One region of the Pseudomonas sp. H1_D05 genome, then DNA from elsewhere that is predicted to be linked to it. Evidence: riboswitches for the same ligand, from Rfam matches in the RefSeq annotation. Region 1 holds a riboswitch; each other region holds the start of a gene.
What was found. A riboswitch is a leader RNA that binds a small molecule or an ion and turns the genes downstream of it on or off. The one in region 1 is predicted to bind cobalamin.
Positions count from the first base shown of each region.

Region 1 (5,865 bases):
CCGCGATGGCCGGCACGTCACTGCCGACGCCCGAGAAAACCTACGCCAAAATGGCGATCCGCTACATCGAGGCGGCCCCGACCGCCGATCCGCAACAGCTCCAGACACGCCTGCTGCAACACCCGTTTGCATTACGCGTGAACCTCAACCCCGACAAGTTCGGCCAGAGCATCAGCCGTTCCGCAGACCGCCACGGCTACACGCTGCTGGGCTGCAGCGACGCCGACGACCCGGCGGACTTCAACGCCGCGATCACCCACCCAGAGTTCACTACGCAAGGACCAGCGCAATGACCCGTAAAGACCCGCTATATCACATCGAAGGCCCGATCAGCGCTCACTTCCCGATGATCTCCTTTTCCACCAATGTCTACGACAACCCAGCAGACATCCTGGGTTCGATCACCGATCTGGCCAGACATTTCCAAGCGGTCGAGTTCGAGATCGGCGAAGACGCCGAAAAAACCTTCTGGTCGCTGAGCGCCGAAGACCGGTCTGAGCTTGCCGGGAAAATCCGCAGCTTCGCCGAACACAATGGCATCACGCTGACCGTCCACGCCGGATGGTGGGGTCGCCAGTACAACCTGTGCTCCCCGGATTTGACCGAACGTGCCCAAGCGGTGGACTGTCTGAGTGCCGCCGTGGAGTTTTCCCACGAGGCCGGCGCCACCAGCGTCACTTTTCATCCCGGCTACAAAGATCAACTGGAAAACGGCGAACTGCTGGACAACCTGATAGTAGCGATCAACCAGGTGACCAAGCGCTGCAACACCGATGGCATCGCCCTGTGCCTGGAGAACATGGGCGGTCAGCGGCCGAAATTCCCGGTCTTCACCGTCGAGGAACACCTGCGCTTTCACAAGGAGACCGGGTGCTTCGTGACCATCGACGTGACGCATCTGTGCTCACTGCTGCCGTATGGTGAAAGCCTGTTCAAAGCCATTGCCGATCTGGCGCCGGTTACCCGGCATCTGCACATTGCCGACCTCAACAACACCCACCATCAACATCTGCCGATTGGCGAAGGCAACTTGCGCCTGAGCGATGTGCTCAATCGCTTCGCGGTCAACGGCTATCGGGGTGTGGCCGTGGTGGAGGAGTTCATTCCGCGCTTCTCCACCGAGTACTACCTGGAAAAAGCCCTGGCCTACAAGAACGGCGTAGAGCAATTGCTGGCCGGCTCGCGGCACAGCACTCATGCTGGTTGAGTCGAACCTGGCAAAACCGGCATCGCGCAGCGAGATCGCGACCGGTATCCGCGATGCGCTACCGTTCGTCTTCTCGCTGCTGCTGACCTTCACCCTGATCGGCATGCTCGGGCGCCGCCATGATCTGGATCTTCCGGCCATGGTGGTTTTCAGCGGTACGGTAATGGCCTCGCCGTTGCAACTGACGCTGCTGGAAACCCCCGCGCACCTGCTTAACGCCTTTGGCGTGCTGGTCTCGGCGCTGAGTATCAACTTGCGTTTTCTGGTCTTCACACTGAGCCTGAAATCCAGCCTCCAGGGCCCGGTCAAAGCGTTCGTCCCCGCCCTGGCGGTGATGGCAAATGCGGCTTTCACGTTGATGTCGATCCGCAAGGATCAGCAACCGATCAGCCGCCCGTATGCCAACACCGTGTGCTTTCTGCTGTACGCCGCCGCCCTGCTTGGCACCGTGGTCGGGTACTGTTTCGCCAGCGTGGCCGACAACGCAGTGATGGATCACGTCAGTGTGGTGATCGCGATTTTCATCAGCGCTTCGCTTGGCAAGATGGCCCGCGACCGTCACAGCTTCCATGCGCAATGGATTGCCGGCCTGGCCACCGCCGCGAGCTTGTTGTGGCTGGGCGAGGTCAGCTTGCTGCTGGTGCTCGCCATCACCGTTCTGACGAGCTATGTCTATGATTGAACCTGGTACTTTCTGGCTGTACGTACTGATTTGCGCGCTGGTTTCGATCGTCTGCCGCTTGCTGCCGCTGGCCGTCGATGTCGAACGGCTTTCGGCAACTGCCCGCGCTTTCATCGATCGTCTGGGAAAATACACATCGGTGGCGATGCTCGTCAGCCTGCTGGCGGTCTCACTCTATCCTTTGGCCAGCCAGCACCTGGCGGCCATGCCATGGATCCTGCCGGTGGCGTTGGCGTGGCTGCTGAGCCTGACGCGAATCAAATCCTATTATGCGTTCCTGATGGCGCTGGGGGTGTACGTCCTGCTGATCATGCGCTAGGCGTCGATTGACTCAAATCCCCCGCCCATGCTCTCCTACACAACTTGTTACGGGTGCCCTTCACAGGGTGAAACGGGAAACCGGTGAATCATGTGCTTTACTCAAGCCCATGTCAGTCCGGTGCTGCCCCCGCAACGGTAAGCGAGCGAAGCGTCAAAACCACTGTGCCAATACGGTATGGGAAGGTGACGCTTGCAGGTCGGCCTGACGCCAGCCCCTCGTGAGCCCGGAGACCGGCCCGCAACACACAGCCCGCATTTGTGCGGCGCTGCACATAACAAACCCGCGGTGGGCGGGCGCTGTTCGAACCTCTGCGAGCCCGACCCGCAGGGGTTTTCATGCGCTCTATTCACCCGCTGACACTCCAGAGGGAAGCGCCATGTCGATTATCAGCAGCACCGGCAGCAACACGGACAAAATCGCCAGCACCACCACCCTGAGCCAACGCCTGACCGCCGCAATCTTTGCATCGATCCTCGGCGCCAGTCTGGTTTACTTTGCCGGTTTCTCGCACATCGAAGCGGTGCACAACGCCGCCCACGATACCCGCCACAGCGCCGCGTTCCCGTGCCATTGAGACCTGCCGACATGATCAAGCGTATCGCGCAAACTGCAGGTTTCTCTGGTCTGCTGGCCGCCCTGCTCCTCACTCTGCTGCAAAGCTTCTGGGTTTCGCCGCTGATTCTGCAGGCGGAAACCTTCGAGAAGTCCGAGCCGGTGGCGGTTCACGAACATGCCGCTGGCGTGGCTGCGCACACCCATGATGCCGAGGCCTGGGAGCCGGAAGACGGCTGGCAGCGCGTAGTCTCGACCACTGGCGGTAATCTGGTCGTAGCCGTCGGTTTCGCCCTGATGCTCGCCGGCCTCTACACCCTGCGCGCGCCGACCAAAACTTCGCAGGGCCTGCTCTGGGGCCTGGCCGGTTACGCGACGTTCGTGCTTGCTCCGACCTTGGGCCTGCCACCAGAACTGCCGGGCACCGCTGCCGCTGATCTGGCTTCGCGGCAGACGTGGTGGATCGGCACGGCCGCTTCGACGGCTGTAGGTCTGTCGCTGATCGCGTTCAGCCGTCACTGGCTGATGAAGGTCCTCGGTGTGGCCATCCTCGCCGTGCCCCACGTGATCGGCGCACCGCAACCGGAAGTGCATTCGATGCTCGCCCCCGAAGCACTCGAAGCTCAGTTCAAAATCGCTTCGCAGTTGACCAACGTGGCGTTCTGGCTGGCCCTGGGCCTGATCAGCGCCTGGTTGTTCCGCCGCAAAAGCGCTGGTCAATACCACGCATGACCGATGACCGCGCAGCGCCGACCTTCGTGGTCGGCCTGGGCTGCCAGCGCGGCTGCCCGGCCAGCACGCTGCGCGCGTTACTCGATCAAGCGCTACAGGCGCATCGCATTGAGCTTGAGGCGGTGAAAGCGTTGGCCAGTATCGACTTGAAGCGCGACGAGCCGGGCCTGCAAGAACTTGCTGCACAACTGGCCCTGCCCCTGCTGTACTTCAGCAGTGACGAACTGGCCAGCTACCAACAGCGGCTCAGTCACCATTCACAGATTGCTTACGAACGCACCGGTTGCTACGGCGTCGCCGAAAGTGCCGCGCTTGCGCTCGCTGAACAGCTGATTCAAGCGCCGGCAAAACTGCTGATCTCCCGGCAAAAATACGCTCAGGCCACGCTGGCATTGGCCGGCGCGGCGTAAAATCCCGATAATCCCCGCCATTGATCATGAGCGTTGTTCATCTGCAACGCAGTCGTGCCCTCTTTTACTCAGGATTCAACGATGACCGTCTACTTCATCGGCGCCGGCCCCGGCGACCCGGAATTGATCACTGTCAAAGGCCAGCGGCTGATTCGCAGTTGCCCGGTGATTATCTACGCAGGTTCGCTAGTGCCGGCGGCGGTACTCGACGGCCATCAAGCCGAAACGGTGGTGAACAGCGCCGAACTGCATCTGGAACAGATCATCGAATTGATCAAGACCGCGCATGCCAAGGGTCAGGATGTGGCGCGGGTGCATTCCGGCGATCCGAGTCTGTATGGCGCGATTGGCGAGCAGATCCGTTATCTGCGTGAGCTCGATATTCCGTTCGAGATCATTCCCGGCGTGACGGCCACCGCAGCCTGTGCGGCGTTGCTTGGCGCGGAATTGACGCTGCCGGACGTGTCGCAAAGCGTGATTCTGACCCGCTACGCCGACAAAACCGCGATGCCGGCAGGCGAAGAGCTTGGCAGTCTGGCGCAGCATGGCGCGACCATGGCGATTCATCTGGGCGTTAATCATCTGGATAAGATTCTGGCCGAACTGTTGCCGCACTACGGCGCGGATTGCCCGATTGCGGTGATTCACCGAGCAACATGGCCGGATCAGGATTGGGTAGTCGGGACACTGGCGGATATCGCCGGAAAGGTCGAGGCCAAAGGGTTTCGGCGTACGGCGTTGATTCTGGTGGGTCGGGTATTGGGCAGTGAGGTGTTCAGCGAGTCATCGTTGTATCGCGCCGGGCATGCGCATCTCTATCGCCCATGAAGCCGCCTTCGCGAGCAAGCTCGCTCCCACATTTGGAATGCGATCAAATGTGGGAGCGAGCTTGCTCGCGAAGGCGTCGGTACATGTCACCCATAAAAAAACGGCGCTCACGGGGCGCCGTTTTTCATGTCCGCAGCGAACACCTTAGTAGTAGGCGTTTTCTTTCTGCGTGTGGTCGGTCACGTCGCGAACGCCTTTCAGCTCCGGAATACGCTCGAGCAAGGTGCGCTCGATGCCTTCCTTCAAGGTTACGTCCGCCTGGCCGCAGCCCTGGCAACCGCCACCGAACTGCAAAACAGCGATGCCGTCTTCAACCACATCGATCAGGCTGACCTGACCGCCGTGGCTGGCCAGCCCCGGGTTGATTTCGGTTTGCAGGTAATAGTTGATGCGCTCATTGACCGGGCTGTCAGCGTTGACCATCGGTACTTTGGCGTTCGGCGCCTTGATGGTCAGCTGGCCGCCCATGCGGTCGGTGGCATAGTCGACAACGGCGTCATCGAGAAACGCTTCGCTGAAGTGATCGATATAAGCGGTGAAGCTTTTCAGCCCCAACGCGGTGTCTTCAGGTTTTTCTTCGCCCGGCTTGCAGTAGGCAATGCAGGTTTCAGCGTACTGGGTGCCAGGCTGGGTGATGAAGACGCGGATGCCAATGCCCGGGGTGTTCTGCTTGGAGAGCAGATCAGCCAGGTAATCGTGGGCGGCGTCGGTAATGGTAATAGCGGTCATGGAAACTCCTCGCAGGCTTGGGCGCAGTTTACGCCAATCATTGCGCCGGACAAAGTCCTAGTATTTTTGTCGGGAAAGATTCTCGTCCGGCTCCATGTCAACCCGCGCCTTGAGCCAATGGTAGCTGCGCTTTTCCACCCATTCGTAGCTCAACCACGAGCCAACGCCAATCGCCAGCGCGCACAGGGCAAACATCAAATACGGGTTGATCGCGTAGCGCTGCGCGATAAATCCCCCCGCCGACAGCACCAGCACGTGCATCAGGTAAACCGAATACGAGCAATCGCCAAGCAGTTTGAGCATTCGGCTGCGCTCGACATAACGCTCAAGTGAGATACACGCCATGACCAGCACTGCACTCGGCACGCCCCAGTTCAGCAGCCTTGGCGCCGGTGCCAAGTGA
Region 1 covers NZ_CP162825.1:5,505,451-5,511,315, forward strand. Annotated here, with positions in the region: gene AB4O11_RS24790 (ATP-grasp domain-containing protein) at 1-293, shown strand, start outside; gene AB4O11_RS24795 (sugar phosphate isomerase/epimerase family protein) at 290-1,207, shown strand; gene AB4O11_RS24800 (AzlC family ABC transporter permease) at 1,197-1,889, shown strand; gene AB4O11_RS24805 (hypothetical protein) at 1,882-2,208, shown strand; cobalamin riboswitch at 2,243-2,464, shown strand; gene AB4O11_RS24810 (CbtB domain-containing protein) at 2,588-2,785, shown strand; gene AB4O11_RS24815 (CbtA family protein) at 2,797-3,495, shown strand; gene AB4O11_RS24820 (cobalamin biosynthesis protein) at 3,492-3,905, shown strand; gene cobM (precorrin-4 C(11)-methyltransferase) at 3,987-4,733, shown strand; gene nfuA (Fe-S biogenesis protein NfuA) at 4,878-5,462, opposite strand; partial or broken gene AB4O11_RS24835 (acyltransferase family protein) at 5,520-5,865, opposite strand, start outside.

Region 2 (5,865 bases), 800 kb from region 1:
CACCGAATACAGGTGCCGACTCGACAGCGGTGTGAAATACAGTGTCTTGCCGTCCGCCGACAGCGCGATGCCGTCCGAGGCCACGCCCAGCGGTTTGCGCTTGCCGTCCGGACCTTCAACGGTGAGTGGCAGGCCTTCAACCACCGGGACAAAGGTCGGGTCAACCGAGGTCGCCGGCACACCGCTCAAGCGGCGCATGGCACTGCCGCTGGCGATGTCCATGACGATGATCGCGCCCGGTCCGCGCAGGGACGAGTCAGTGAGATAGACCGTTCCCTCCGGGCCTGTGCGAAAGTCGAAACGCATGTCGTTGACGTAGGTGCTCGGCAACATGACGTTGTCCGGGAACACCAGGCGCTTGACGATCTTGTTGCTGACCAGATCCACCGCGATCAGCTTCGCGCCTTTGGGTTTTGGGTCTGCGAAACCCGGCGCGGCGGTATCGAGCAACCAGACACGACCCCGCCCGTCGGCCACCACGCTCTGTACGCTGATCAGACCATTACTGGGATCGTTGAGGTTTTCCTGGTTGATCGCCGCGTTCGGGTAAGCCACGACTTTGCCGTCGCGGATCTCGCCCACGGTGAACGGCACGTTGTCGCCCCAACGCGGGAAGTTGACGAAGATGCGCCCGGTCTCGGTGACGGTCACGCCGGTGGGCATCGCGTCGTAGAACGCATGGACCTGTTCGAGCTTGCCGAAGGATCGGTCGGCGGGGGCATTGGCCGGCAACGCGACGGCGTTGATTGCATGGGCGAACGGCGCTGCCATGACCATGACCAATGCAGCAGAAAGCTTTTTCATACGCATGAGCTGCTCCTGACCGGCCCGCGTGCAGGCCCGTCTGAATGAATGAAATCAGAAACCTTCGAGTACCAGTTTGCCTCGGGCCTTGCCGCTCTCGACCAAGGCATGGGCACGGCGCATGTTTGCCGCGTTGATCGCGCCAAAATGTTCACCGACGGTCGTTTTCAAAATGCCCTGGTCAATCAGATCGCTGACGCGATTGAGCAGGTGATGCTGCTCAATCATGTCCGGGGTTTCGTACAGCGAACGGGTGAACATCAGCTCCCAGTGCAGCGACAGCGACTTGCGCTTGAGCGGCATTACGTCGAGGCTTTCAGGATCGTCGATCACGCCCAGACACCCTTGTGGTTGGAGCACTTCAATCAGCTGCGCAAAATGCTCCTCGGTATGGGTCAGGCTGGCGACATGGCTGACCTCGTCGATGCCCAGTGCCTGCAACTGTGCGAGCAGCGGCTGACTGTGATCGATGACGTGATGCGCGCCCAATTGCCGGACCCAGTCAGCCGTTTCCTGCCGCGAGGCGGTGCCGATGACGGTCAGCTGCGTCAACTGTCGGGCCAATTGCACCAGCATCGAACCGACGCCGCCCGCTGCCCCCGTGATCAACAGGCACTTGCCCTGCCCTGAACCTTCGGTGACACCGAGACGGTCGAACAACAGCTCCCAGGCGGTGATCGACGTCAACGGCAATGCCGCGGCATCCGCAGCACTTAACGAACGCGGTTTGTGCCCGACGATTCGCTCGTCCACCAGGTGAAATTCGCTATAACTGCCGGTGCGGGCAAGGGAGCCTGCGTAGAACACTTCGTCGCCAGGCTGAAACAGCGTCACTTCAGTCCCGACCTCGCGGACGATGCCGGCGGCATCCCAGCCGAGGATTTTCGGTTCTTTGGTGAAAGTGCCGGCGCGTACTTTGGTATCGACCGGATTGACCGACACCGCACGAACTTCTACGAGCAAATCCCGGGGGCCGGAAGTTGGCACCGGAAGGTCGATGTCCTGCAACGATTGCGGATCTTCAATGGGCAAAGCGTGTTGGGTGAAGGTGATGGCTTTCATGGAAACTCGCTGTCTGAAGAGCTGATGTGCTCGCTTGCCGCCATCTTCGACTTCCCAAGCACAAAGAAAAACCAGCAGAATGCGCCAACACTTTCACTGCAGGAGTGAAAATGATCCGCATCGATGATCTTGGTTTGTTCACCCGCAGCGCCGCGCTGGGCAGCTTCACCGCTGCCGCCCATGAGGCGGATTTATTGCCCGGCCAGGTTGCCGCGGCGATCAAGCGTCTGGAGCGTGAGCTGGACGTGCGCCTGTTTGCGCGCACCACCCGCAGCCTGCGATTAACCGCCGAGGGCGAGCAATACTTGCCCACCGCCCACTCGGTGCTGGAGGCGCTCAAGCAAGGCAAGGAAAACCTGCGCGGTGAAAACGCCACGTTGCGCGGCGTGTTGCAAGTGACGGCGCCGTCCGATCTGGGGCGCAACATTTTGCTGCCGTGGCTCACACTGTTTCGCCGCCAGCACCCGGAACTGACCTTGCGCTTTTCCCTGTCGGACCAGATGGCCGACTTGTTTCGTGACCCGGTAGACGTGGCGATTCGATACGGCTCGAATGAAGATGCCAACTACGTGGCGCTGCCGCTGGCACCGTGGAACCGGCGGGTGCTGGTCGCCGCACCGGAATACGTGGAGCGCCACGGATACCCGCGAACGCCGGATGATCTGCACAACCACGCTTGCCTGCTCTACCAGCAAGGCGGCCGGATCTACGACAAGTGGAGTCTGGGCAGTGAAACGATCCAGGTCTCGGGACCGATGTTCAGCGACGACGCCGACATCGTGCGCCGCTGGGCGTTGAGCGGCGAAGGCATCGCCAACAAATCCTGGCTGGACGTCAGTGCAGACGTGATCGCAGGGCGACTGGTCGTGCTACTGAAGGATTTTCCCGGCAATGCCTCACCGTTGAGTCTGGTGTGCCCGCATCGCAAGCAGATCACCCCGGCGGTGTCTCAGCTTTATGCGTGGTTGAGTGGCCAGTTTGTCGCTCTGGAACGTATCCAATAGCTCCCCCTGGTGGTTGCCGCATTGACGAGACGCTACTCGAATGTTCAGATGCCGGCCAGTTTCAGGTGTCCCATGCCGCCGTGCATGGGGTGAAACGGGAAACCGGTACGTTCTTTTCGAACAAGTCCGGTGCTGCCCCCGCAACGGTATGCGCGTGATGTTTTCAATACACCACTGTGGCCAGACGGCCATGGGAAGGTGAAAACCTCGATACGCGCGAGCCCGGAGACCGGCCTGGAATTTCGTTTGGCAAAATCCTGCGGTGGGCGGGCATGGGCCGGTATTGGCTGTGCGCGATGCCTTCTCTTGCATGCTCTTCTGCGAAGATCCTTTTCGAGAAGACAATGATTCGACCTTTCAACACTTCTGCTCCAACCCTGTTCCTTGGCTGCCTGTTCAGCCCGCTGCTACTGGCCGACGACGCGCCGCTGGAACTCAATCAACAAATCGTTACTGCACCGTCAGTGGAATCCACCACCGTCGCCGAGATGGCCAGATTCGGCAGCAAGGTCGAAATCGTCAGCCGCGAGCAGATCGAACGCGCCGGCCCCAGCGCCGATGTCAGCCGGGTGATGCAGATGTTCATTCCAGGCTTGTATGTGGCGCCGAAAAACGGCCCTTTCGACTACGGCACGTATTCGCTGCTCGGCGGGCGCAACGACGACACGCTGATCCTGCTCGACGGCGTGCGCCTGAACAATCGCCTGTACGGCGGCCTCTATCTGGACACTCTGCCGGCCAACGCCATCGAACGCATCGAAGTGCTCAAGGGTGGGCAGAGCCTGTTGTTCGGCACCCAGGCCGTGTCCGGCGTGATCAACATCGTCACCCGCAGCCCGCAATCGCGCAAAGCCGCCGGCGAGGTGAATCTGGGCGTCGACAGCTTTGGCGGCACCACCGAAGACGCCCGCGTCGAGAATATCTTCACTAACGGTTTCGGCGACCTCGGTTTGCTGGCGTACGTCAGCCATAACGTCTCCGACGGTTACCAGCCCTATCGCAACCGCGACATGAAAAACGATTCCGGCAAGGATCGCGCCTACGAAGTCACCACGTTCGGCGGCAAGGCGATTCAGTCATTCGGCGATGATTCGCGGCTGGAGCTGTTTTACCAATACGCCGACGCCAACCTCGATTTCGCCCGCCCGGTCGACAACCACAAGACCACTAACGACCGCGTGCAGCAGATCGCCACAGCGACCTTCGAGCAGACCGTCAATGAGCGCCTGAGCTACTTCGTCAAAGGCCATATCAACGACTGGGACACCCGCTACACGCGTGTCAACAACGTCGCCGGCGGCGGCACCAAGGTCATCAACCACAATGACTATTGGGGCTTCACCGATTGGGGTGTGCAGGCCGAAGGCAAGGCTGAATTGCCCGGCGATCATGTACTGGTGTTTGGCACCGACAATCAATGGTTCAAGGGCCAGGATGATGTGTTGATCATCGATAACGACAAGGCCGAAGCCCACGCTTTCTACACGCAACTGCGCCCGCAGATCGACGCCCTGCCCGACTGGCACCCGAGCATCGGTGTGCGTCACGAAGCCATGAGCGGTGGCGATGGTGCCACCGTCGGCATGCTCACTTCGCTGTATGACCTCAATGACAATTGGTCGGTGCGCGGCCAGTACGGCAGCGCCTACAAACTGCCAAACGCCGAGCAATTGTTCGTCAATGAACCGGGCGACGAGATCGGCAATCGCAACCTGAAGCCGGAAAAAAGCCGCAATGCGGAGCTGGGTGTCGACTACAAAGGCTTTCTGCTCGACCGCGAATTCAGCGCCAGCGTGACCCTGTTCAAACGCAAGATCGACGACTTGATCACCCTCGACGACATTCAATGGGTCAACGGTGAAGGCCAGGTGCGTATGCGCGGTTTCGAGGCCGACGCCAAACTCGCGCTCAACGATCAGTGGAGCCTGCAAGCGGACATGACCCGCAACCTCACCGAAACGCGCAGCGGTGTAACCCTCAACGATATCCCGAGCTTCTTCGCCCGTTCACGCGTGGGTTATGAATCGGAAAATCGCCTGTGGGGCGCCGGCGGTGCGATCCGCTATATCCGCGACATCAAAAGCTCGAAGCAAGTCGAGTACGGTAACTATTCCGTGGTCGACGCCGACGCTTATCGCTACCTCGACAACGCTCATCAGCACCGCGTGAGCCTGCTGGTGGAAAACCTGTTCGACCGCGATTACGTCACCAGCCGTTCGAGCAACGTCGACAACCTCGGCCGGCCGTTCACCTCCGAAGTGCGCTACACGTACCGCTTCTGATGAGTGGAATCAAAACCGTCGACGGCGTCGACACGCACCCGGACTGGTCAAATGTGCCCGAGCATGCGCGCCATGTATTCCTCTGCACCGGCCCGCGTTGCACCCAGCGCCGCGCCTTGCAGTTATGGAAAACCCTGCGCCGGCATTTGCTCGCGCACGATCGCATCGAGACGCCGGATGGCGTCTTGCTGACGCGTACGCACTGCCAGTTTCCGTGCAATCTGGGGCCGATTGTAACGGTGTATCCGGAGCGCTGCTGGTATGGCGTGCGCAGCCATGAAGATGTGCAGCGGCTGGTCGAGGGGCATCTGGTGGGCGGTGAAGTGGTTGCGGATTTGCTGATCAAGGTGCAGACATGAGATCGATTCTGTACGTACTTGGCGCCCTGCTCTGCTCAATGCCTGTACTCGCCGACAGTTACCGCAATTGCGGCGAAGAATGGAGCGCCGATCAATCTTCGCGCATCGTCGCGCTCAATCAGCATGCGGCCGATCTCGTCCTCGCACTGGGTGCCGGGCCAGCGCTGGTCGGCGTGGCGTATCTGGATGACACCGGTGCCGGTCAGCGCCAAGCCGAGTATTTCGGCGTACCGGTAATCGCGCGGCAGTACCCGGCCAGCGAAGTGCTTTACGCTGCGAAGCCGGATCTGGTGATCGGCGGTTTTGCCACGGCGTTCGGCGACGGGGTGACCTCGCGCTCGGGGCTTGCGCGCA
Region 2 covers NZ_CP162825.1:4,707,427-4,713,291, reverse strand. Annotated here, with positions in the region: gene AB4O11_RS21315 (L-dopachrome tautomerase-related protein) at 1-810, opposite strand, end outside; gene AB4O11_RS21310 (zinc-binding alcohol dehydrogenase family protein) at 859-1,866, opposite strand; gene AB4O11_RS21305 (LysR family transcriptional regulator) at 1,977-2,870, shown strand; cobalamin riboswitch at 2,917-3,122, shown strand; gene AB4O11_RS21300 (TonB-dependent receptor plug domain-containing protein) at 3,215-5,152, shown strand; gene AB4O11_RS21295 ((2Fe-2S) ferredoxin domain-containing protein) at 5,152-5,511, shown strand; gene AB4O11_RS21290 (ABC transporter substrate-binding protein) at 5,508-5,865, shown strand, end outside.
Region 2: another riboswitch for cobalamin. It lies ahead of AB4O11_RS21300 (TonB-dependent receptor plug domain-containing protein); the one in region 1 lies ahead of AB4O11_RS24810 (CbtB domain-containing protein).

Region 3 (5,865 bases), 960 kb from region 1:
GGTGCTGGATTTTGTTCTAAACGCCCGCGCCGAGCTTTTCCCCAAGCTCAGCGCGACCGGCATACCCGACGATCTGGCGCGTTTTGCCGAGGTTTATCTGCGTGGGGCAGGGCGCTTTCTGATCGCTCGTCATGCGGGGCAGATTGTGGCCTCGATCGGCTATCTCTCCTACGACCGACGCTTCCCGAACCTTGATTATCCCGGCCGCAAGGTAGTGGAAATCGTGCGCCTGTTCGTCGTGCCTTCACAACGGCGTTCCGGGTTGGCCGCGGCGTTGTACCGATCACTCAAAGACCTGGCATTCGCCGACGGCGTCGAGGTGATCTACCTGCACACCCATCCATTTCTGCCGGGCGCCATCGAATTCTGGCAGCGCCAAGGCTTCAAGATTATCGACGTCGACGCTGACCCGGTCTGGCAAACAACCCACATGCACAACGTCATGAGTGAAATCTGAGAATCTGCGCCCCATCGAACGGGTCCGTCAGGTAATGCGCCCTGACCCCGAACGTCTCCTGTAAGCGCTGCGGCGTCAGCACCGCCAACGGTTCGCCCAACGCCACCAGCCGCCCGCGTTCCAGCACCGCCAGACGATCACACTTCAGCGCCTGATTGAGATCATGCAGAGCGATCAGCGTGGTCACCGGCAACGCCCGCACCACGTTGAGAATGGTCAGTTGATGCTGAATGTCGAGGTGATTGGCCGGCTCGTCGAGCAACAGAATCTGCGGCCGCTGCGCCAGTGCCCGGGCGATGTGCACCCGCTGCCGTTCACCGCCGGACAGGCTGCGCCACAGACGCGTGCGCAGGTGCATTGCGTCAACGTCGGTCAGCGCCTGCTGAACAATCGCGTCGTCGGCCTGCGACCACGGTTGCAGCGCCGACAACCACGGCGTACGCCCCAACGCCACTGCGTCGAACACGCGAATGCCATCGTCGGTATCAGCTTGTTGCTCAACCACCGCAAGCTTTTGCGCAATGCTCCGTCGAGCCATTTTGCCCAGGCGTTGACCTTCAAGCAGCACCTGGCCAGCGCTCGGTTCACGCAGCCCGGCCAGCAACTTCAACAGAGTGGATTTGCCCGCGCCATTCGGCCCGACAATGCCCAGGGTTTCGCCACGCTGAACCTCAAGGCTGACACCGTTGAGCAACTCGGCGCCGCGCACCCTGAAGCTCAGGCCGGAACAACTCAAGACACTGTTCATCGTGCCGACCTGCGGCCGACCAGAATCAAGGCGAACACCGGCGCGCCGACCAGCGCGGTAATCACCCCGACCGGAATCACCTGGCCCTTGATCAGTGTGCGCGACAGCACATCGGCGGCTATCAGAAACACCGCGCCACCCAACGCACTGGCCGGCAGCAACCGCGCATGACCGGTGCCCAGCAACAGACGCGCGGCATGAGGAATGACCAGACCGACAAAACCGATCGAGCCGACAATCGACACCATCACTGCCGTCACCAGCGCTGCACAACCGATCAGCAGAATCTGCACACGCCGCACCGGAATGCCGAGCGACGCCGCCGAATCCGCACCAAAGGTAAACGCATCCAGCGCCCGCCGATGCCACAGGCAGACAACCAACCCCAATACGGCCACTGGCACCGCCAGCCACACCGATGGCCAGCGCACGCCGCCAAGATTGCCCAGCAACCAGAACATGATCCCGCGCGCCTGCTCGGAGCTGGCCGAGCGAGTGATCAGAAACGCTGTCAGCGCATTGAACAGCTGCGAACCGGCAATCCCCGCGAGAATGATCTGCCCGGTACCGCTGGCCGAGCCGCTGACCCGCGCCAGCACAATCACCAGCACGAACGCCGTGACCGCGCCGGCGAAGGCACCGACCGAAAGTGAGATGATCCCGGCACCTACGCCAAGCAGTGCGACCATCACCGCCCCGGTCGAGGCGCCGGCAGAAATGCCCAGCAGATAGGGATCGGCCAACGGATTGCGCAGCAGCGACTGTAAAATCACTCCGCAGGTCGCTAACCCTGCACCGCATGCGGCCGCGACCAATGCCCGGGTCAGGCGGTAGTTCCAGACGATGCCTTCATCGATCGGGTCGAGGACATGCCCGGCGCCCCACAATTTGTTCGCCAGCACTTGCAACACCACGTCCGGTGCAATCGAGGTTTCACCGATGGCCACGCCGGCGACCACTGCAATCAACAGGGTCGCCAGGGCCAGGAGCGTGCGGATCAGGCTGGCACTCATTGCGACAGGTCATAGCCGTTGATGGCCGTGGCCAATTGCTCAATGCCCTCGAACATGCGCAGGCTCGCCTGCAGGGCCATGGCGTCGACAATGATGATGCGGTTGTGTTTCACCGCGTCCATGTTGCGCGTCACCGGATCACTGCGCAGGAAGGCGAGTTTCTTTTCATAGTCGTCGGCGGGGAAACGTCGACGATCCATGCGCGCGATGACCAGGAAGGTCGGATTGGCCTTGGCGATGGTTTCCCAACCGACGGTTGGCCACTCCTCATCGGACGCCACCACGTTGCGCACGCCGAGGGTGCTGAGCATGAAATCGGGAACGCCTTTGTGCCCGGCCACGAACGGCTCGATGTCCATTTGTGCGCTGGAGAACCACACCAGCGCGCTGGCGTCTTTGAGCTGTTTGCCTTGGGCGGTGGCAATCGATTTGGCGAGACTCGCCTTGAGTTGATCATTGAGCTGCTGGCCACGCTCCTGAACATCGAAGATCTGCGCCAGTTGGCTCACGCTTTTGTAAATCGTCTCGATGCGAAACGGCGCCAGTCGCGTGCCATCGGCGCCGACGAGGTTGTCCTTGGCTTCGCAATCGGAAGGCAGCAGGTACGTTGGAATCTTCAGTTCATGAAACTGCTCGCGCGTGCCCACCGCGCCTTGCGGGCCGACCATCCATTCCAGTTCCACGGCGACCAGTTCCGGACGCTTGCCGATTACCGATTCGAAACTCGGCTCGTTGTCAGCCAGGCGCTCGATCTGGTCGTTTTGTGCCTTGTATTTGGCCAGCACATTGTTGAACCACAGTGAGGTGCCGACGACTTTGTCGCCCAGGCCCATGGCGTAGAGCATCTCCGTGCCGGCCTGGCCGATGGTCACGGTGCGCGTCGGTGCGTACTGGAAGGTCAGGGTGCTGCCGCAGTTCTCGACCGTCAGTGGATAGACAGTCGGTGCCGCCTGCGCCAGGGCGCCAAGGCTCAGGCCGGTAATGAGGGTGGCGATGCGGGGCAGCAGCATGGGGCAGTCTCCAGGGGAACCGTACGGGGAGCGGGAGAGTACGGTCTGGAAACACACCATCGAACGCGGTCAGGAAAACAGCGCAAGGCCGAGCAGCCAACGAAGACGCGCACGGCACGATGTCCTTCCCGGACACCCCGCCGGTTAGTAATCACTGTGCCGGCAGGTCTCCTGACTGATGCGTCATCGCCTGGCTCCGGCCTTCCCGGGATTCACCCAGTGGCAGTCGTGGAGCAGGCTCGGCACCTACAGTTGCGGGGGCAGTTCCGGTCAATGCTGTGCAAGCACCCCGGATTCCCTATTAGTCCCGTTCGGGAACCAGCGGCGGCATGGTAGTCGATCAAGCCGCCGAAGGGGAGACGAATCTGTTGCGGCGAGGATTAGTGCTGGCTCATCAAACCGTGCAACACGCCCAGACGCAGGCCCGGTTCGGAGGGCAGCATTTGTGCGATACCGAACACTTTGAATGCCGCCAGTATTAACACCAGACCGCCGGGCAGAATGCTCTGGCGGTGTGGTTGCAGGCCTGCGAGCTTGAGCTGTTGCACGTTGTTTACCTTCAACAACAGCAGCGACAGGCGCAGCAGGCCGCCGTAGGTGATGCCGTCCTGGCCGAAGTCGTTGAGGCGATTGGTCTTGAGTACTTTGGCGAGCATGCGCGCGGTGCCGGAAGAGCCGATGGTTTGCTGCCAGCCCTGAGCACGGTAGCGCCGGGCAACTTTTTCAAACTGCAGGATGGCGAAGCGTTCGGCCTCCTGTAGCGCGCCGGCGGACACATCGCCGCCGCGAAAGAATCGCGTGCTCAAGGTGCCGCTGCCGATGGCGATGCTTTCGGTTAACAAGGGTTGTGAGCCCTGGCCGAGGATCAGCTCGGTGGAGCCGCCGCCGATGTCGACCACCAGGCGCAGGTCGTCGGCGCTGGGCAAGGCGTGAGTTACGCCGGCGTAGACCAGCCGCGCCTCTTCATGGCCGCAAATGACGTCGATGGGAAAGCCCAGATGCCGCTCGGCACTGGCCAGAAACAGTTGCGCGTTGTCCGCTTCACGCACCGCGCTGGTGGCCACCGCACGAACCCGGCCGGCCTCGAAACCGCGCAGCTTCTTGCCGAACCGCGCCAACGCCTGCCAGCCGCGATCCAGTGCCAAGGCATCCAGTGCGCCGCCATCAAAGCCTTCGGCGAGGCGCACCGGTTCGCGCAGGGTTTTCACTTCCTGAATCTGCAAGCCTTTGCGGCTGCGCACCGACTGGCCGATCATCAGGCGAAAGGCGTTAGAACCCAGGTCGATGGCGGCAAACAGCGAGGCGTCGTCTTTCATGGGAATCCTTGCAGAGCATCCGTCGCGAGGCTCAAGACGGTTTGCGAGGATTCTGCCGTGATCTTGATGACATCCTGATGACGGGGGCGGGGCGATTGAATGAATTTGCGACTGTCACGACACTGTCATTATCCGGCGTCTATGCTGAGGTCAATACATCGCGTGTTCTTAAAGTTTTTGCTGCCAGTTTTGGCAGCTTTTTTTTGCCCGCGATTTGGCTGTTGATCGTTCCCACGCTCCGCGTGGGAACGCCTCTAGGGACGCTCCGCGTCCAGTGACGCGGAGCGTCACGGGCTGCATTCCCACGCAGAGCGTGGGAACGATCAGCGCAGGGTGCGGACGATCAATCAGCAGGACTGTGGAGTTTCGCCCCGGGCCAGGCGCGCATTGATGTCTTCGATCACTTCGGGCAGCTCGGCGATGGTGTCGATCAGGTAGTGCGGGCGCGAAGGGGCGAACATCTTGCCGATCCGCGCGCGTTCTTCCGCCAGTCGATCCGACGGCAACGCCTTGTATTGCTCATAGGTCAGGCCCAGTGCGTTGCCGGAGCAGGTCAACGCCACCGTCCACATCCCGGCGGCGCGGCCTTCGAGAATTCCCGGCCAGGTGTCGTCGACCTTGACGCAGGCGGCCACGTCATCGATGCCCAAAGCAATCACGTTGGCCAACGCCTGCGCCGGATACGGCCGGCCATTGGGCACTTCATCGGTGGCAACGACATGATCGGCGACATAGCCATTTTCCCGCGCCAGTTCGACAACCTTGGCCATCACCACCGCCGGATAACCGGAGCACGAACCGATTTTCAAACCCTTGTCGCGCAGCGCCGCAATCGCCTCGAGCGCACCCGGGATCAACGCCGAGTGCAGGGCGATTTTTTCGATCTGCAGCGGCATGAAACGCTCGTAGATTGCCGTTACATCTTCGTCACTCGGCAAGCGATCAAACGCCGCGCGGTAACGCTCGGCAACCTGCGGCAGGTTGCACAGGGTGCGGATGTGATCCCACTTGCCCATGCCCATCGGCCCGCGCGCTTCTTCCAGCGATACCGCGACGCCGAACTCGGCAAAGGCTTCGACGAAGATTTGCGTTGGCGCAAACGAGCCGAAATCGACAACGGTGCCGGCCCAGTCGAGGATCGCGGCTTGCAGGTGAGTCGGTTGTTGGTACTGCATGGTCAATCTCCGTTTTCAGGTAAGCGTGGGCCGTCCCTCGGCAATGAGGTAGGCGGTTCAAGGGTCAGTGCTGATCAGGTCAGCGGTGGGTTCGCATCAAACAGTTCGGCAATCACTGGCCGGTTCCGGCGGATGCCGAGGCAGCA
Region 3 covers NZ_CP162825.1:4,546,571-4,552,435, forward strand. Annotated here, with positions in the region: gene AB4O11_RS20570 (GNAT family N-acetyltransferase) at 1-457, shown strand, start outside; gene AB4O11_RS20575 (ABC transporter ATP-binding protein) at 441-1,205, opposite strand; gene AB4O11_RS20580 (FecCD family ABC transporter permease) at 1,202-2,206, opposite strand; gene AB4O11_RS20585 (ABC transporter substrate-binding protein) at 2,215-3,228, opposite strand; cobalamin riboswitch at 3,373-3,566, opposite strand; gene AB4O11_RS20590 (Ppx/GppA phosphatase family protein) at 3,609-4,544, opposite strand; gene phnX (phosphonoacetaldehyde hydrolase) at 4,892-5,719, opposite strand; gene AB4O11_RS20600 (LysR substrate-binding domain-containing protein) at 5,794-5,865, opposite strand, start outside.
Region 3: another riboswitch for cobalamin. It lies ahead of AB4O11_RS20585 (ABC transporter substrate-binding protein); the one in region 1 lies ahead of AB4O11_RS24810 (CbtB domain-containing protein).

Region 4 (5,865 bases), 1.8 Mb from region 1:
TGGTCCAGTGGTGATTCAGTGTCCCGCCCGGCAGATCGACTACCTTGATTGGCTGCGATTTGATCTCGGTCGCGCCGGGTTCGTAGTTGAAGCGCAGCAGGCGATCGGTATCGGCGACGTACAGATCGTTGCCGACCAGGGTCATGCCGAACGGCGAGTTGAGGTTCTGCAGAAACACTGTACGGGTCTCGGCGACGCCATCATGATCGGCGTCACGCAGCAAGGTGATGCGGTTCGGGCTCGGCACGCCAGCGCCGGCCTTGCCCATGACCTTCTTCATCACCCAGCCACGAATGCCACTGCTGTCATCGGGCTTTGGCGGGGCATTGGTTTCCGCCACGAGCACATCGCCGTTGGGCAGCACATAGAGCCAGCGCGGATGATCGAGGCCTTCGGCAAATGCCGCGACCTGGGTGCCAGCCGCCGCAGTCGGTTTGCCGCCCTCGGGCCAGCCGATTGCCGGGGCGATGTTCACCGTCGGGATCAGGGTCTTGTTCGGTTCGGGCAGCTTGGGTGACGGGCCGGTGCCGTCGGTGACTTGCAGGCTGGAGGATTCACCGCAGGCGGCGAGCCCTCCGGCGAAGGCGATGACAAAAACGAGCTGGGGCTTGCGCATTGCTGATCTTCCCTATGAATGCATTCCTAATCATAGAGGAGGGCGCAAGCCCGATGGTTCCACTGTTTAGCCGCGGGCTTCCTTGAACAGCACGGCGATGCCCGGGTGATAGTTGCCGGCTTCGCTGCGCAATTTGCGGTAGGCGTAGGGGAAATACCAGGCGACCGCGCAGGTGTGTTCCTTTTGCAGGTCGTCGACCATGTCCTGCAGTTCTTCGGGGCTGGCGCTGTGCTGGGTTTTTTGTGGCGCGACAAACAGGCAGCCGAGCTTGAGGTCGCTGGCGTAGCTGATGCGTTTGGCGTCGTTGGTGATGTCCAGCAGGGCTTGAGTCAGATTCAGGTTGGTAACCTTTGGCCAGCGCTGAGTGGCCTGGATAAAGGCGCGGTCTTCGGCACCGGCGAGAAACAGATCGGCGCGGGCATTGCGCTCGCCTTCTTCGTTCTGCTTGCGCGTGGCAGTGTCGTTCAAAGTGACCAGCTCAGCCATCCAGGCCGCCGCCGAGAGCAATCCGAGATTGGCTTTCTCGTCATGCCAGTAAGGGGTGTCGCTGTCGCCGCGCACGGCGTTGTAGCGGTCGATACAGTCAAACCAGCGTTCAAGCACCGGGCGCAGGAATTCCAGGCGCGGGTTGCTGATGATCATGCCTTGCATCGTCATCATCCTTTATTGTTGTAGTGGGCTTTTCGAGAAAAGCATGGCTCTTTGATATCATTTGTATCAGTGTGGCACAAGATTGGCGGCAGATAAGTGATCGGCGGCAGTTATTCGCTCGATGGCCGCCTCTTTAATTGACGCTCCACCCCCAACCCTCTAACCTTCGCGGCTTGTTTCAGGTGCTCTGTGACCTGCGTCGACAGAGTGAAACAGGGAAGCCGGTGAGGGTTGTCTTCGCACGAAGAACCACCACGATCCCGGCGCTGCCCCCGCAACGGTAAATGAGTGAAAACTGCGCCTTGAGCCACTGCCTCGAAAGAAGCGGGAAGGCGCGCAGTCAGGCATGCGCCGCTCATGAGCCCGGAGACCGGCCTGATCCATCCAGCGGCATCACGGTGGGCGATGCCAGGCTTTTTGCCGTCTATTCTTGTGCCTGCCCGCCGTTATCCAGCCTCAACGGAGAGCTCCCCCATGACTGATTCCCCCGAGCGCGACGAACGCCATCTGGCGCGTATGCAGCGCAAAAAAGCCGTGATCGACGAACGCATCGCCAACTCGCCTGACGAGTGTGGCCTGGTGCTGGTGCTGACCGGCAACGGCAAAGGCAAAAGCAGCTCGGCGTTCGGCATGCTCGCCCGTGCCATGGGCCACGGCATGCAGTGCGGCGTGGTGCAGTTCATCAAGGGCCGTAACAGCACCGGTGAGGAGTTGTTCTTCCGACGCTTCCCCGAGCAAGTGCGCTTCCACGTGATGGGCGAAGGTTTCACTTGGGAAACCCAGGATCGTCAGCGTGACATCGCCGCCGCCGAAGCCGCGTGGGCGGTCTCCCGCGAATTGCTGCGTGATCCGTCGATCGGTCTGGTGGTGCTCGACGAATTGAACATCGCCCTCAAGCACGGCTACCTCGATCTCGATCAGGTGCTCAGCGATCTGCAGGCGCGTCCGCCGATGCAGCATGTGATCGTCACCGGTCGCGCGGCCAAGCCGGAAATGATTGAGATGGGCGACACGGTCACCGAAATGGGCATGCTCAAACATGCCTTCCAGGCCGGCATCAAAGCGCAGAAAGGCGTCGAACTTTGAATCAACCACGTCACTGCCCGGCGGTACTCATCGCCGCGCCGGCCTCCGGTCAGGGCAAGACCACCGTCACCGCCGCGCTCGCCCGTTTGCATCGCAATCAGGGGCGCAAGGTGCGCGTGTTCAAATGCGGGCCGGACTTTCTCGATCCGATGATTCTCGAGCGCGCCAGCGGTGCGCCGGTGTATCAACTGGACATGTGGATGGTCGGCGAGCAGGAAAGTCGTCGTCTGTTGTGGGAAGCCGCCGCCGAGGCGGATCTGATTCTGATTGAAGGCGTGATGGGCCTGTTCGACGGCACGCCGTCCAGCGCCGATCTGGCGCGGCACTTCGGCGTGCCGGTGCTCGGGGTGATTGATGGGACGGCGATGGCGCAGACCTTTGGTGCGCTGGCGCTCGGCTTGGCCAAGTATCAGCCAGATCTGCCGTTTGCCGGTGTGTTGGCCAACCGCGTTGGCACCTTGCGCCATGCGCAATTGCTCGAAGGCAGCCTCACCGAAGGTCTGCGCTGGTACGGCGCGTTGTCCCGAGAAACTGGCATCGAATTGCCGAGCCGCCATCTCGGTCTGGTCCAGGCCAGTGAATTGAATGACCTCGATGTGCGTCTCGACGCCGCCGCCGATGCATTGGCCAGCAGTTGTGAGGTAGCGCTGCCACCGGCGGTGGAGTTTGCCGCACCGGACGTGATCGCTGTCGAGCCGTTGCTGAAGAATATGCGAATTGCCGTCGCCCGTGATGAAGCGTTTGCTTTCACCTACGGCGCGAGTCTCGATCTGTTGCGGGCGATGGGCGCCGAGTTGAGTTTCTTCTCGCCGATCCGCGACTCGCAATTGCCTGAAGCGGACAGCCTGTATTTGCCCGGTGGGTATCCGGAACTGCACCACGTTGCGTTGTCGCAGAACACCGCGATGTGTGAGGCGATTCGCGCGCATCACGCGGCGGGTAAGCCGTTGCTCGCCGAGTGTGGTGGGATGCTGTACCTGCTCGATTCGTTGACTGACGTTGAAGGCACCCGCGCTGAATTGGTCGGGCTGCTTAAGGGCGATGCGGTGATGCAGAAGCGTCTGGCGGCGTTGGCGTTGCAAGCGGTGGATCTGCCGGAAGGTTCGTTGCGCGGGCACACATATCATCATTCGTTGACGACTACCGAACTGGCGCCGATTGCGCGGGGTTTGAGCCCGAATGGTGGGCGTGGCGCCGAGGCGGTTTATCGGGAAGGGCGGATGACGGCGTCTTATGTGCACTTCTATTTCCCGTCGAATCCGAGTGCGATTGCCGCATTGTTTGCACCAGACCGTGAGGCCGCTCCCACAGTTGAAACGGTGGTGACTGAAGCAATGCAATCCCCTGTGGGAGCGAGCTTGCTCGCGAAGAGGCCATGACCGACAACACATTCTCCGAAGCCGAGCGCCAATCGGTTTACCGTGTCATTGCCGAACGCCGCGACATGCGCCACTTCACCGGCGGCAGCGTCGAACCGGAGCTGTTGCGCCGACTACTGGAAGCCGCCCACCAGGCCCCAAGCGTCGGCCTGATGCAGCCCTGGCGTTTCATCCGCATCAGCGACCGCAGCCTGCGCGGGCAGATCCAGAATCTGGTGGAAGAAGAACGCATCCGCACAGCCGAAGCCCTCGGCGAGCGCAGTGACGAGTTCATGAAGCTCAAGGTCGAAGGCATCAATGATTGCGCCGAAGTGCTGGTCGCCGCGTTGATGGATAATCGCGAAAAGCACATTTTCGGTCGCCGTACATTGCCGGAAATGGACATGGCCTCGCTGTCCTGCGCGATCCAGAATCTGTGGCTGGCCTCGCGCGCCGAAGGCCTGGGCATGGGCTGGGTCTCGCTGTTCGAGCCGCAAGCGTTGGCGGATCTGCTGAAGCTGCCCGAGGGTGCCAAGCCACTGGCGGTTTTATGCCTGGGGCCGGTCAAGGAATTCTATCCGGCGCCGATGCTGGTACTCGAAGGGTGGGCGCAGGCGCGGCCGCTCAATGAGTTGCTGTACGAAAATTATTGGGGAGTGAGTCAATGAGTGTGGCGTTGTTGAGTGTCGCCGCAGTGGCGCTGGATGCGCTGTTGGGTGAACCGAAACGCTGGCATCCGCTGGTGGCGTTCGGCAATTTCGCCGGGCGCATCGAGCAACGCTTCAACGCTGGTGGCCGGGGTTGGCGCAGCCATGGGGTCACTGCGTGGGTGATCGCGGTGCTGCCGCTGACCTTGCTCGCCACGGCGTTTTCCTGGGCGCCATACGTGGGCTGGGTCGTCGAGATTCTCGCGCTGTATTGCGCCCTCGGCATGCGCAGCCTCGGTGAACATGTCGCGCCGGTCGCCGCCGCGTTGCGCGCGGATGATCTGGACGAGGCGCGCAAGCGTGTCGGCTATCTGGTCAGCCGCCAGACCGATGAACTCGACAGCACCGCCGTCGCCCGCGCCGCCACCGAGTCGGTGCTGGAAAACGGCAGCGATGCGGTGTTTGCCGCGCTGTTCTGGTTTGTCGTGGCGGGTGCGCCGGGCGTGGTCCTCTATCGCTTGAGCAACACGCTCGATGCGATGTGGGGCTATCGCAACGAACGCTTTGAGCGTTTCGGTTGGGCAGCGGCAAAAATCGACGACGTGTTGAACTACATTCCTGCGCGTCTGGTGGCATTAACCTACGCGCTGCTGGGTAAAACCCGACTCGCGCTGAAGTGCTGGCGCGCGCAGGCGCCGAAGTGGGACAGCCCCAACGCTGGCCCGGTAATGGCTGCCGGGGCCGGTGCCTTGGGCGTGGAGCTGGGCGGCCCGGCGATCTATCACGGCGAACTTCACGACCGTCCGCAACTCGGCGAAGGCGCTCCAGCGGATGCCGATTCCATCGACCGTGGCTGGCAATTGGTCCAGCGCGGGGTATGGTTATGGCTGCTGATTCTCTGCGTGGGAGCTGAATTCTATGCTTGAGCACGGTGGCCGGCTGCGCAAGGCTGCACACGATTACGGCATTGCCGAGGCGGACTGGCTCGACCTGTCCAGCGGCCTCGCGCCTTGGCCATTTCCGATCCCGGAAATCCCGCTGCGCGCCTGGGCGCGCTTGCCGGAAACCGATGACGGTCTGGAGCAAGCCGCGTGCGATTACTACGGTGCCGCGCAAGTGCTGCCGGTGGCCGGTTCGCAGATGGCCATCCAGTTGCTGCCGCGTTTGCGCCGGGCCGGCAAGGTCGGCGTGTTGTCGCCGTGTTATGCCGAACACGCCGAAGCGTGGCGGCGCAGTGGTTACATCGTGCGCGAAGTGCTGGAGCAGGAAGTCGAATTCTTTCTCGACAGCCTCGACGTGCTGGTGGTGGTCAACCCTAACAATCCGACCGGCTTGAGCCTGACCCCGGCACGATTGCTCGACTGGCACGCGCGGCTCGCCCGGCGCGGTGGCTGGCTGGTGGTCGATGAAGCCTTCATGGACAACACGCCGCAGTTGAGCCTGGCCCCGCATGCCCATCAAGTCGGGCTGATTGTGTTGCGCTCGTTCGGCAAGTTTTTCGGTCTGG
Region 4 covers NZ_CP162825.1:3,735,355-3,741,219, forward strand. Annotated here, with positions in the region: gene AB4O11_RS16885 (PQQ-dependent sugar dehydrogenase) at 1-616, opposite strand, end outside; gene AB4O11_RS16890 (hypothetical protein) at 683-1,267, opposite strand; cobalamin riboswitch at 1,431-1,660, shown strand; gene cobO (cob(I)yrinic acid a,c-diamide adenosyltransferase) at 1,742-2,353, shown strand; gene AB4O11_RS16900 (cobyrinate a,c-diamide synthase) at 2,350-3,732, shown strand; gene bluB (5,6-dimethylbenzimidazole synthase) at 3,729-4,379, shown strand; gene cbiB (adenosylcobinamide-phosphate synthase CbiB) at 4,376-5,284, shown strand; gene cobD (threonine-phosphate decarboxylase CobD) at 5,277-5,865, shown strand, end outside.
Region 4: another riboswitch for cobalamin. It lies ahead of cobO (cob(I)yrinic acid a,c-diamide adenosyltransferase); the one in region 1 lies ahead of AB4O11_RS24810 (CbtB domain-containing protein).